Bosea vaviloviae: one gene and its partner. The protein of the gene in region 1 interacts with the protein of each later gene in a pairwise test. Links are inferred from orthologs where the notes say so. Each region holds a gene or a part of one and is shown in the gene's direction. Other genes may lie near its edges.

What was found. Proteins that work in one complex are often made in the same cells at the same time.
Region 2: the proteins of BHK69_RS28825 (region 1) and ssb interact in binary tests that used the Escherichia coli proteins (3 or more experiments, as listed by UniProt). The link is inferred for Bosea vaviloviae from one-to-one orthologs.

Annotation. Positions count from the first base shown.
Region 1 is NZ_CP017147.1:6,208,211-6,213,592, reverse strand. What follows is about bases 1,899-4,822. They hold BHK69_RS28825 (primosomal protein N'), read left to right. Parts: upstream 1,899-2,229; coding sequence 2,230-4,416; downstream 4,417-4,822. Other genes in these bases: BHK69_RS28820 (hypothetical protein), read right to left, coding at 4,479-4,822; BHK69_RS28830 (tyrosine recombinase XerC), read right to left, coding at 1,899-2,049. Outside these bases: leuD (3-isopropylmalate dehydratase small subunit), read left to right, coding at 1-28; BHK69_RS33300 (hypothetical protein), read right to left, coding at 232-423; BHK69_RS28835 (DUF4337 domain-containing protein), read right to left, coding at 474-1,034; more of BHK69_RS28830, read right to left, coding at 1,123-1,898; more of BHK69_RS28820, read right to left, coding at 4,823-4,919; BHK69_RS28815 (F0F1 ATP synthase subunit delta), read left to right, coding at 5,339-5,382.
Region 2 is NZ_CP017147.1:4,797,748-4,803,002, reverse strand. The notes cover bases 1,430-4,226. They hold ssb (single-stranded DNA-binding protein), read left to right. Parts: upstream 1,430-2,455; coding sequence 2,456-2,998; downstream 2,999-4,226. Other genes in these bases: BHK69_RS21980 (ABC transporter substrate-binding protein), read left to right, coding at 3,208-4,226; BHK69_RS21990 (FAD-binding oxidoreductase), read left to right, coding at 1,430-2,255. Outside these bases: BHK69_RS21995 (isocitrate lyase/PEP mutase family protein), read right to left, coding at 1-658; more of BHK69_RS21990, read left to right, coding at 816-1,429; more of BHK69_RS21980, read left to right, coding at 4,227-4,794; BHK69_RS21975 (VOC family protein), read right to left, coding at 4,929-5,255. UniProt on the Escherichia coli protein: Plays an important role in DNA replication, recombination and repair. Binds to ssDNA and to an array of partner proteins to recruit them to their sites of action during DNA metabolism. Acts as a sliding platform that migrates on DNA via reptation.

The DNA of each region.
Region 1 (5,382 bases):
GCCGTGGGCGCGGCCGGCTGGAGCCTGACGCGAGTTTGCCTGCCCCAATCAGGCCGCCGAAAGTGTACGTTCTCTCAAGACGGCGACGGGCGGAAAGCTCACGCAGTCAGCGGTGTCGAAAACGACCTCGAACGGGGAGATCGGGCGGCTGACAAATGCGAGTGCCTCATCCCGGAGTTCGGTTTTCACCTGGGTGGCAAGCGTGCAATGCGGCACCCAGGCATCCGGCCGTTAGTGCGGCCGGCACAGAGTTGAAATGATTCGCTGCGGTTCGATATTGTCATAGATCGCCAAGGTGATATGCGGCGGATAGGACAGGCTGCGCATCGAAGGCGGGTCCTCGAAACGCGCTGCCTGTTCCCACGAAGCCTCTATCCTGGCCGCTGTGTCATTTGCGGCTTTGACACTGATCGCGATCGGCATCAGGCCCTGACTTCATCGAAATTGAGCCAGCATCCTAGCCGACCGCGCCATCAGAACAACGCGGTAGGCGCGAATTGCGCGACGGCCATCAGGGCGACGCCGAGCAGTCCAAGTCCCACTCCGGTAAAGGCCAGCAGGGTGAGGCCGGTGATGATCGCCGCCGACGAGACGACGATGGCGATCTGGAACAGCCCCGAGACCACGTCGTATTTGTCGTCGCGGGCCGAGGAGATGTCGCGCTGGGCTTCTGCCGCCTTGGCGCGCGCCATGAGCTCCTTGCGGCCGTCATTGGTTTCGGGCTCGGATTCATAGCGGGCGACGGTCGCCTTCCAGGATTCGATGCGCTTGCCCATGCGGTCGCGCGCGGCGGGGTCGGTGACCCCGGCCAGCTCGACCTCCATCGCCTCGGCAGCCGTGCGCAAGGTCGTGCCCCGGATCGTCTTGGCCTGGAAGAAGGCCCAGAGATTGGACGCCTCGACATTCTTCGCGAGCGCGTCCTGTTCGGCGTTCTTGCCGCCGATCTCGGAGAAGGCGAGCAGCAGGGCGAGAATGGCGATCAGCAAGCCGATGCGCTTGTTGCCGCTGTCGGTGAAGTCGGGCGCTGCTGACATGGACTGATTCTCTCCCCTAGAAATTGCAGGGCGGGAATGACCGTGTTGCATGACGAATTCAAGTCGGGAATTTGCGAGCGTCGCTTGCTCAGCGCCCGGCGCGGGGATGGGCGGCGTCATAGGCCGCCATCAATCGCGTCGAGTCGATGCGAGTGTAGATCTGCGTCGTCGAGAGCGAGGCGTGGCCGAGCAGCTCCTGGATGGCGCGCAGATCGCCGCCGCGACCCAGCAGATGGGTCGCGAAGGAGTGTCGCAGGGAATGCGGCGTCGCCGAGGACGGCAGACCGAGTGCGCCGCGCAAGCCCTCGACCGCAAGCTGGATGATGCGGGGCGAGAGTGGGCCGCCTTTGACGCCGAGGAAGAGCGGACCATCCGGCGGCAAGCGCCAGGGGCAAAGCGCGATATATTCGGCGATGGCCGTCACCACGGCTGGCAGAACAGGGACCATGCGGGTCTTTTGGCCCTTGCCGATCACTGTCAGGGTGTCACCGGCACTCGTCGGCGCCTGGGCGCGGGTCAGCGACAGGGCCTCCGAAATGCGCAGGCCGCAGCCATAGAGCAGCGCCAGCACGGCGGCATCTCGCGCCAGCACCCAGGCCTCGCGCTCCTCGCCGGCGCGGATGTCGACCTGGGTCACGGCCTTGGCGGCGCGGGCGTCGAGCGGGCGCGGCAGCGATTTGCCGATGCGCGGCCCGCGCGTCGCGGCGAAGGCTGCGGCTTTCAGCTTGCCGGTGCGCTCGCCGAAACGGGCGAAGGAGCGCAGGCTCGCGAGCTGGCGCATCAATGTGCGGTTGCCGACATTCTCGCGCCGACGCTGGCCGAGGAAGGCGCGCAGGTCGAAGGGTTTCAGCGCCGCGATATCGGCCAGCGAGGCCGGACCGCCGAGATGGCCTTCCAGAAAGGCGGAGAACTGGCCGAGATCGCGGCCATAGGCTTCGAGCGTCTTGGGCGAGAGCCGGCGCTCATTTGCCAGATGGGCGAGCCAATCGCGGCGCAGGGTGTCGAAATCGGTCAAGGCTCGGGACTCCCGTCATGGTCGGGCTTGTCCCGACCATCCACGTCTTTGAACCGCGCCTTTTCCGTCGAGGGAGGCAAGACGTGGATGCTCGCCACAAGGGCGAGCATGACGCAGTGGTTCGGCTGAGCATGACGCCCCTGCCTTAACAGGTCGCGAATCGATGCTAGACACGCGGCCATGAATGATGAGCCAGAGAGTGGGGAAGGCGGCGGCACGGTCGACGTGCTGATCCCGCTCGGGCTCGACCAGGCCTATAGCTATGCGGTGCCGAACGGGCTCGTGCTCAAGCCCGGCGATGTCGTGCATGTCCCACTCGGCCCGCGCGAGACCGTGGGCGTGGTCTGGAGCCAGGGCTCAGGCCGCGGCGGCAATCTCAAGCGGGTGACGGGGCGGGTCGACATGCCGCCGCTCGATCCCGCCCTGATGAAGCTGGTCGACTGGGTCGCCTGGTACACGCTCGCCCCCAAGGGCTCGGTGCTGGCGCTGGTGCTGCGCCGGCAGCCCGACGATACGCCGGAGCGGCCCAAGCTCGGCGTCAGACTTGTCGGCGCGCCGCCCGCCCGCATGACGCCGGCCCGCGCCCGCGCCATCGCCGCCGCCGAGGGCGGTCTGCTGACGGGCAAGTCGGCGCTGGCGGAGGCAGCCTCTGTCAGCATGGCGGTGATCGACTCATTGGTCGATGCCGGCACCTTCAGCGTCGAGGCGCTGCCGCGCGACGCGATCGCGGCGATGCCCGATCCCGATCACGCGCAACCGGTTCTGTCGGAGGGGCAGGCGGCGGCGGCCAAAGAGCTCGTGGCGTCGGTTCAGACTGCTGCTTTCGGCGTGACCCTACTCGAGGGGGTCACCGGCTCGGGCAAGACCGAGGTCTATTTCGAGGCGGTGGCGCAGGCGATCCGGCAGGGCCGCCAGAGCCTGATCCTGATGCCGGAGATCGCGCTGACGGCGCAGTTCATCGACCGTTTTGAGGCGCGCTTCGGGGTCAGGCCCGGGCTTTGGCATTCGGCCGTGACGGGCCGCAAGCGCGAGCGGTTGCAGGCGGCGATCGCGAGCGGCGAGGCCAGGGTGGTGGCAGGTGCGCGTTCAGCCCTGTTCCTGCCCTATCGCGATCTCGGCCTGATCGTCGTCGATGAGGAGCATGAGGCCGCCTATAAGCAAGAAGACGGCGTCAGCTATCATGCCCGCGACATGGCCGTGGTGCGCGGGCGCATCGAGAACGCGCCCGTCATCCTGACCTCGGCGACGCCCTCGCTCGAGACGCGCGTCAATGCCGAGCGCGGGCGCTACACGCATCTCAAGCTGCCCGAGCGCTTCGGCGGACGCGAATTGCCGACGCTGGGGCTGGTCGATCTGCGCCAGGACAAGCCCGAGCGCGGGCGCTGGATCTCGGGTGCTTTGATCAAGGCGATCAGCGACAATCTGGAGGCCAAGGAGCAGTCGCTGCTCTTCCTCAACCGGCGCGGCTATGCCCCGCTGACGCTGTGCCGCGATTGCGGCCACCGCTTCCAATGCCCGAACTGCTCAGCCTGGCTGGTCGACCATCGCTTCCGGCGGGCGCTGGTCTGCCATCATTGTGGCCATGTCGAGCGCCGGCCGCATGAATGCCCGGCCTGCCATGCGGCTGAGAGCCTCTCGGCCTGCGGGCCGGGCGTCGAGCGCTTGGCCGAGGAGGTCGCGACGCTGTTCCCGCAGGCGCGGGGGATCGTGCTGTCCAGCGATTTTCCAGGGGGCACCGAGCGCTTGAAACAGGAGCTGATGGCGGTCGCGTCGGGCGAATTCGACATCGTCATCGGCACGCAGCTCGTCGCCAAGGGCCACAATTTTCCGGGCATGACCCTGGTCGGCGTGGTCGATGCCGATCTCGGCCTGACCTCGGGCGATCCGCGCGCGGCCGAGCGGACCTTCCAGGTGCTGCGGCAGGTGACCGGCCGAGCGGGGCGCGGCGAAAGGCCTGGGCGCGCCCTGCTGCAGACGCATGATCCCGGGCACCCCGTGCTGAAGGCGCTGATCTCGGGCGATCCGGAGCGGTTCTACGCCGCCGAGACGGCGTCACGCGAGGCGGCCGGCCTGCCGCCTTTCGGGCGGCTCGCCGGGCTGATCGTATCGGCGAACACCGCCGCCGAGGCGGAGGGGCATGCACGTGCGCTGGCGCGTTGCGCCGATGCGCCCGACGGTGTCTCGGTGCTGGGGCCGGCGGAGGCGCCGCTCGCGGTGCTGCGCGGGCGCCATCGCGTGCGATTGATCGTCAAGACGACGCGCGAGGTCAATCTGCAGGACTATCTGCGCGCCTGGCTCAAGCGCGGGCCGAAGCCGAAAGGCTCGGTCAGGGTTGCGGTCGATGTCGATCCGCAGAGCTTTTTGTGAGGCGCAACAGCAATGCTCTCGGCTTTTAGAAACGAATGCGACGTGATCTCAGGGCGGCAGCCTCACCGCAACGGCGCGATGTTGAGGATGAGGTCGCCGAAGTTGGGCACACCGCCTGTCACCGTGCGCAGATAGAGCTTGTCGCCGATCTTGAAGAAAACCCAGGCGCGCGAGGAGGCGTCCTCCATCGTCACATAGAGGGTGTTGCCGTAGCGGACCTCCCATTTGCCCCGCGTCGGCTTCTTGCCGCCCGATTCGTAGAAGCCGACATGGAGCGGGCCGGAGATGGTGTAGTCGTGGTTCTTGTGGAGCGAGATCACGGTCTTGTCGCGGAAGGTCAGCCGCCTGCCGCCGACCGTCTCGTCATTCAATTGCATGTAGCGGATCTCCGCTCCACCCTGGGCGAAGGCCGCTGGCGGCGCGAGCAGCCAGGCTGCGGCAAATGCGCCGACCAGGATATGAAGGCCCGTGACGAGCCCGAGACCGATCCTGTTCCGCGCCATCTCGATCTCCGTATCCCGGCTTGTGCCGATGCTTCGGCCGGCAGCGGGCGAGCGGGATCGATCCAGCCCGTGTCGGGGTCCGATGTATTCGATCGTCCGACGAAGTTAGAGCATGGCGTCGAAAAGTGGAAACCGGTTCTCGGTGGGCGGCGGGCTCCAACTCAGCGGCGAGAGCCGATGGATGGTTGATCGCGGGGAGGCGAAAGCCCGCCCGGCGCCATCCCCAGATTGAGACCGAACTGTGGCGTTCTTCGGGTTGCGCACCCCCGGATCGCATGCTAGTGCACCGCCGCATTCTCGGTGTTAAGTGCGCTTGCCAGCGCGCATTTCGCCTGATCGATACATCGCAGCGCCAGGACGATGCACTCCGCCCTCGCAGGGGGTCGCCGGTGTGGTCCTTTGAACGAGAGACGTGACGCGTGGCTGAAGGCGGATCGCAGGATCGAGTACTGGTTTCGGGCGT
Region 2 (5,255 bases), 1.4 Mb from region 1 along the record:
ACTCTTCGGCAGTAAGTGAAGGCACGCGGCCCTCGACATAGTTGAACATCAGGGGCGCTTCGATCTCGCGCAGGGCCTGGCGCATCTCGTCTTCGGATTGCAGCATCTCCAGCAGGACGAGATCGGCCCCGGCCTGCGCATAAGCCTTCCCGCGCGTGATCGCCTCGTCGAGGCCCAGCGGCAGGCGCGCATCCGAGCGCCCGATGATCAGGAAATCGGGATCGCGCCGTGTCGCGACAGCGATGCGGATCTTCTCGGCATGCTCCTCGCGCGAGACCAGGGCAAGGCCGGCCATGGCGCCGCAGCGTTTGGGCGTGACCTGGTCCTCGAGATGGATCGCGGCGACGCCTGCGGCCTCGTATTCGGCGACCGTGCGGGCGACGTTGTTGAGGTTGCCATAGCCGGTGTCGGCATCCGCGATGACCGGAACCGGGACGGCGGCGGCCAAGGCGCGGCCGCGCGCCACCATCTCGGTCATGGTCAGGAGGCCGATATCGGGCGCGCCGATCAGGCTGGCGGAGAGGCCGTTGCCGGTCATGTAGACCGCCTCGAAGCCGGCCTGCGCGATGGCCCGCGCGCCGATCGCATCATGGCAGCCGGGGGCGACGACGAGGCCGGGCTGGCGCAGCCTGTCGGCGAGGGAATGGCGAGGGCTCACGGCAATCTCCGTCCTGTATGCAAGATACAGAGCCTTGCACGAGATGGGCTTGTATGCCAGTCCTCGGTGACGCCGGGACGGGGCGCAGCCGCGCCCGCTCGAGCCCGTTTCGACCCGAACCAGTTTCGACCCGCCCGTTTCGATCGGAGACGCCGCCGTGACAGCCGTCCTGCCAGCCTCGCGCTCCCTCGATACGGCTCCCGCGGCGGGCGGGCTCGCCCCGGCGCTGGCGGAGGCGCTGCGCGCGTTGCTTGGCGCCCGCTTCTCGACCTCGCTGGCCGAGCGCGAGCATCATGGCCGCGGCGAATCCTACCATGCCAGCCGCCCGCCCGATGCCGTCTGCAGGGCGCAGTCGACCGAGGAGGTCGCGGGGATCGTGCGGCTTTGCGCTGAGCACGAGACCCCCGTGATCGCCTTCGGCGCGGGCACCTCGTTGGAGGGCCATATCGCGGCCTTGCAGGGCGGGGTGAGCCTCGATCTCTCCGGCATGACGCGGATCCTGGCGATCCGGCCGGAGGATTTCGACGCGACGGTCGAGGCCGGCGTCACCCGCCAGCAACTCGATGCCGCGCTGCGCGATGTCGGGCTGTTCTTCCCGGTCGATCCGGGCGCCGAATGCACGCTGGGCGGAATGGCGGCGACGCGCGCCTCGGGCACCAATGCGGTGCGCTACGGCACGATGCGCGAGAATGTGGTGACGCTTACCGTGGTGATGGCCGATGGGCGCATCATCAAGACCGGCGGGCGGGCGCGCAAATCCTCGGCCGGCTACGATCTGACCCGGCTGTTCGTCGGCTCGGAGGGAACGCTCGGGATCATCACCGAGGTGACGCTGCGCCTGCACCCGTTGCCCGAGGCCGTCTCGGCGCTGGTCTGCTCCTTCGCCACAGTGGCGGGCGCGGTCGAGGCCGTTACGGCGGTGATCCAATGCGCCGTGCCGGTGGCGCGGGTGGAACTGGTCGATGCGCGGGCGATCGCGGCGGTGAACCGGCATTCGAAGCTGGAGCTCGCGGAGACACCGACCCTGTTCTTCGAGCTGCATGGCAGCCCCTCCGAGGTCGAGCAGCAGGCCAGGACGGTGGAGGGGATCGTCGGCGAGCATGGCGCGACGCATCTCGCCTGGGCGACCGACGCGGAAGAGCGGCGCCGGCTCTGGCGCGCCCGGCACAACATCCATTACGCGCTGCAGGCGATGCGCCCGGATGCGCGGATCTGGAGCACCGATGTCTGCGTACCGATCTCGCAGCTCGCGCCCTGCCTTGCGGCAACGCAGGACGACATCGAGGCGGCGAGCTTCTATATCGGCACGGTCGGCCATGTCGGCGACGGCAATTTCCATCTCGGCCTGGTGATCGACCCGAACTCGCCAGCCGAGCTGGCTGAAGCGAAACGCCTGAACGAACGCCTGATCGAGCGCGCCATCGCCTGCGACGGCACCTGCACCGGCGAGCATGGCATCGGTTATGGCAAGGCGCAGTTCATGGAGCGCGAGCATGGCGAGGCGGTCGACGTCATGCGCGCGATCAAGCAGGCGCTCGACCCGCTCGGCATCCTCAATCCTGGCAAGGTCCTGCCCGACAAGCTTCTGCCCGACTAGATCCTGCCGGAGTCGGCCGCACTTCGGAGCTGATCGCGGCAGCTTCGAGCTCCGGCAAAATCGAATCACGAATTCCGGGGACAACCCTGGCGAAGGCTCTTGAACAAAGCAAGAACATCGTTGATAGTGGCGTCACGGATCGGTAGGGTCCGGCTCCGGTCGATGGCCGGTTTCGATGTGCGCAGGAAATGGAGCCTCTCATGGCTGGTAGCGTCAACAAGGTCATTCTGGTCGGCAATCTCGGGCGCGATCCCGAGGTACGGCGTCTCGGCAGCGGCGAACCCGTGGTCAATCTGCGGATCGCGACCTCCGAAACCTGGCGCGACAAGCAGTCGGGCGAGAAGAAGGAGCGCACCGAGTGGCACTCGGTGGTGATCTTCAACGAGAACCTCGCCAAGGTCGCCGAGCAATATCTGAAGAAGGGCTCGAAGATCTATATCGAGGGCCAGCTCCAGACCCGCAAATGGCAGGATCAGTCGGGTGTCGAGAAATACACCACCGAGATCGTGCTGCAGCGCTTCCGTGGTGAACTGACCATCCTCGACAGCCGGGGGCAGGGCGGTTCGGACGAATATGGCGAAGGCAGCGGCGCGATGGAGGATCGCTCGGGCGGCGGCAGCTCCTTTGGCCGGTCGAGCCCGATGGGCGGCGGCGCTGCACCGCGCCAGCCCGCCATGGCGGGTGGCGGCGGCGGTGGCGGCCGTTCATCCTCGACCCATCTCGACGACGATATTCCGTTCTAGGCCGTTCCAGGCTCCGGGCGGCGAGAGAAGTCGGCTTTTCGCTTAGGCAAGCATTCAAAACGGGCGGTTCGGACGAGGTCCGGGCCGCCCTTTTTTGATCGTCTCCCCCGGTGCGGCCGCCGCGCATTGGCATGCCGCTTGCCTGATCCTTGCCGCAGGATAGGCTCTCGCTTGTGCTGCACTTCCGGTTCAGCGAGAGGAGGTCGATCATGCCGACACGGCGTAGGTTTATTCAGCTTGGCGCCGCGGCGCTGGCCTTGCCCGCTCCGAATATCGGGCGTGCGGCCGACAAGAGCGTGCTGAAATTCGTGCCGCAGGCCGATCTCGCCGTGGTCGATCCGATCTGGACGACGGCGACGGTGACGCGCAACCACGCCTTCATGGTCTACGATACGCTGTTTGGGCAGGACGAAACCTACAAGGCCCAGCCGCAAATGGCCGAGGGCGCGGTTGCCGATGCCGACGGCAAGGTCTGGACGATCAAGCTGCGCGACGGTCTCGTCTTTCATGACGGCGCGCGCGTACTGGCCCGCGACTGCGTGGCGAGCCTGAAGCGCTGGGGCAAGCGCGATTCCTTCGGCCAGACGCTGCTGGGTTTGACCGACGAACTCACGGCCGTCGACGACAAGACGCTGCAATTCCGCTTGAAGAAGCCGTTCCCGCTCCTGCCCGATGCGCTCGCCAAGATGACCGCCTTCATGCCGGTGATCATGCCGGAGCGGCTGGCGAACACTGACGCCTTCACCCAGGTCACCGAGGTCATCGGCAGCGGCCCGTTCCGCTTCGTCGCGGCTGAGCGCCAATCGGGCAGCCGTGCCGTCTATGAGAAGTTCGCCGGCTATGTTCCGCGCAGCGGTGGCGTGCCCGGCCGCACCGCCGGGCCCAAGATCGTGAATTTCGACCGGGTCGAATGGCACACGCTGCCCGACCCCGCGACGGCGGCGGCCGCGCTGCAGAGCGGCGAGATCGACTGGGTCGAGCAGCCCTTGCCCGATCTGCTGCCGATGCTGGCGAAGAATCCCGCAATCGAGGTCGTGATCAAGGAGACGACTGGTGCGGTTGCGATCATGCGGATGAACCACCTGCATCCGCCCTTCGACAATCCGGCGATCCGCCGCGCGATCCTGCTGGCGATCGACCAGTCCGAGTTCATGGAAGCGGTCGGCGGACCCGACAAGAGCCTGTGGCGCCCTGGCGTCGGCGTCTTCCCGCCGGGCACGCCACTGGCGAGCGATGCCGGCATGGAGGTGCTCAACGGCCCGCGCGACCCGGCTAAGGTCAAGCAGGCGCTGGCGGCGGCCGGCTATAATGGCGAGAAGGTTGTGCTGCTCGGCGTCACCGACCTCGCCAATCTCAAGGCCGAATGCGAGGTCGCCAACGAGATGCTGATGCGCATCGGCATGAATGTCGACTATCAGGCCATGGATTGGGGCACCGTCGTGGCGCGGCGCGCCAAGAAGGAGCCGCCGGCGCAGGGCGGCTGGAACTGCTTCTTCACCGGCTGGGCCGGGCTCGACATGTTCGATCCCGTCGGCCATCTCTCGCTGCGCGGCAATGGCGCCAATGCCTGGCCGGGTTGGCCGGTGGCGCCCAAGATCGAGGCGCTGCGCGATGCCTGGATCGAGGCGCCCGACCTTGCCGCGCAGAAGGCGATCGCGGCCGATATCCAGAAACAGGTCTTCGAGGACGTGCCCTATGCGCCGCTCGGCCAGTATTTCCAGCCGACGGCCTATCGCAAGACGCTGACCGGTGTGCTGGCGAGCTTCCCGACCTTCTGGAACGTCAAGCGGGTGTGAGGGGAGAGGCCTGAAGCCATTGTAGAGCGTCATTCTCGGGCTTGTGCCCTGAGAATCTCATGACCAGAGGGTTCTGGTTTACGAGATGGTCGGGTCAAGCCCGACCATGACGCGCTTCACATATGGGAGATCGCTCACCCCGCCGCGGCGCGCTCCAGCGCAGCGATGTCGATCTTGGTCATCTGCATCATGGCCTGCATGACCCGGCCTGCCTTGGCGGGGTCCGGGTCCATGTTGAGTTCCAGCAGCCGGTCGGGCGTGACCTGCCAGGACAGGCCGTATTTGTCCTTGAGCCAGCCGCATTGGCTGGTCTGGCCGCCTTCGCCAAGCTTCTCCCAGAAATAATCGACCTCCTCCTGCGAGCCGCAATGGATCAGGAGCGAGATCGCTTCGGTGAACTTGAAATGCGGCCCGCCGTTCAGCGCGGTGAACTGCATGCCCTCGAGCTCGAAGAATGCGCA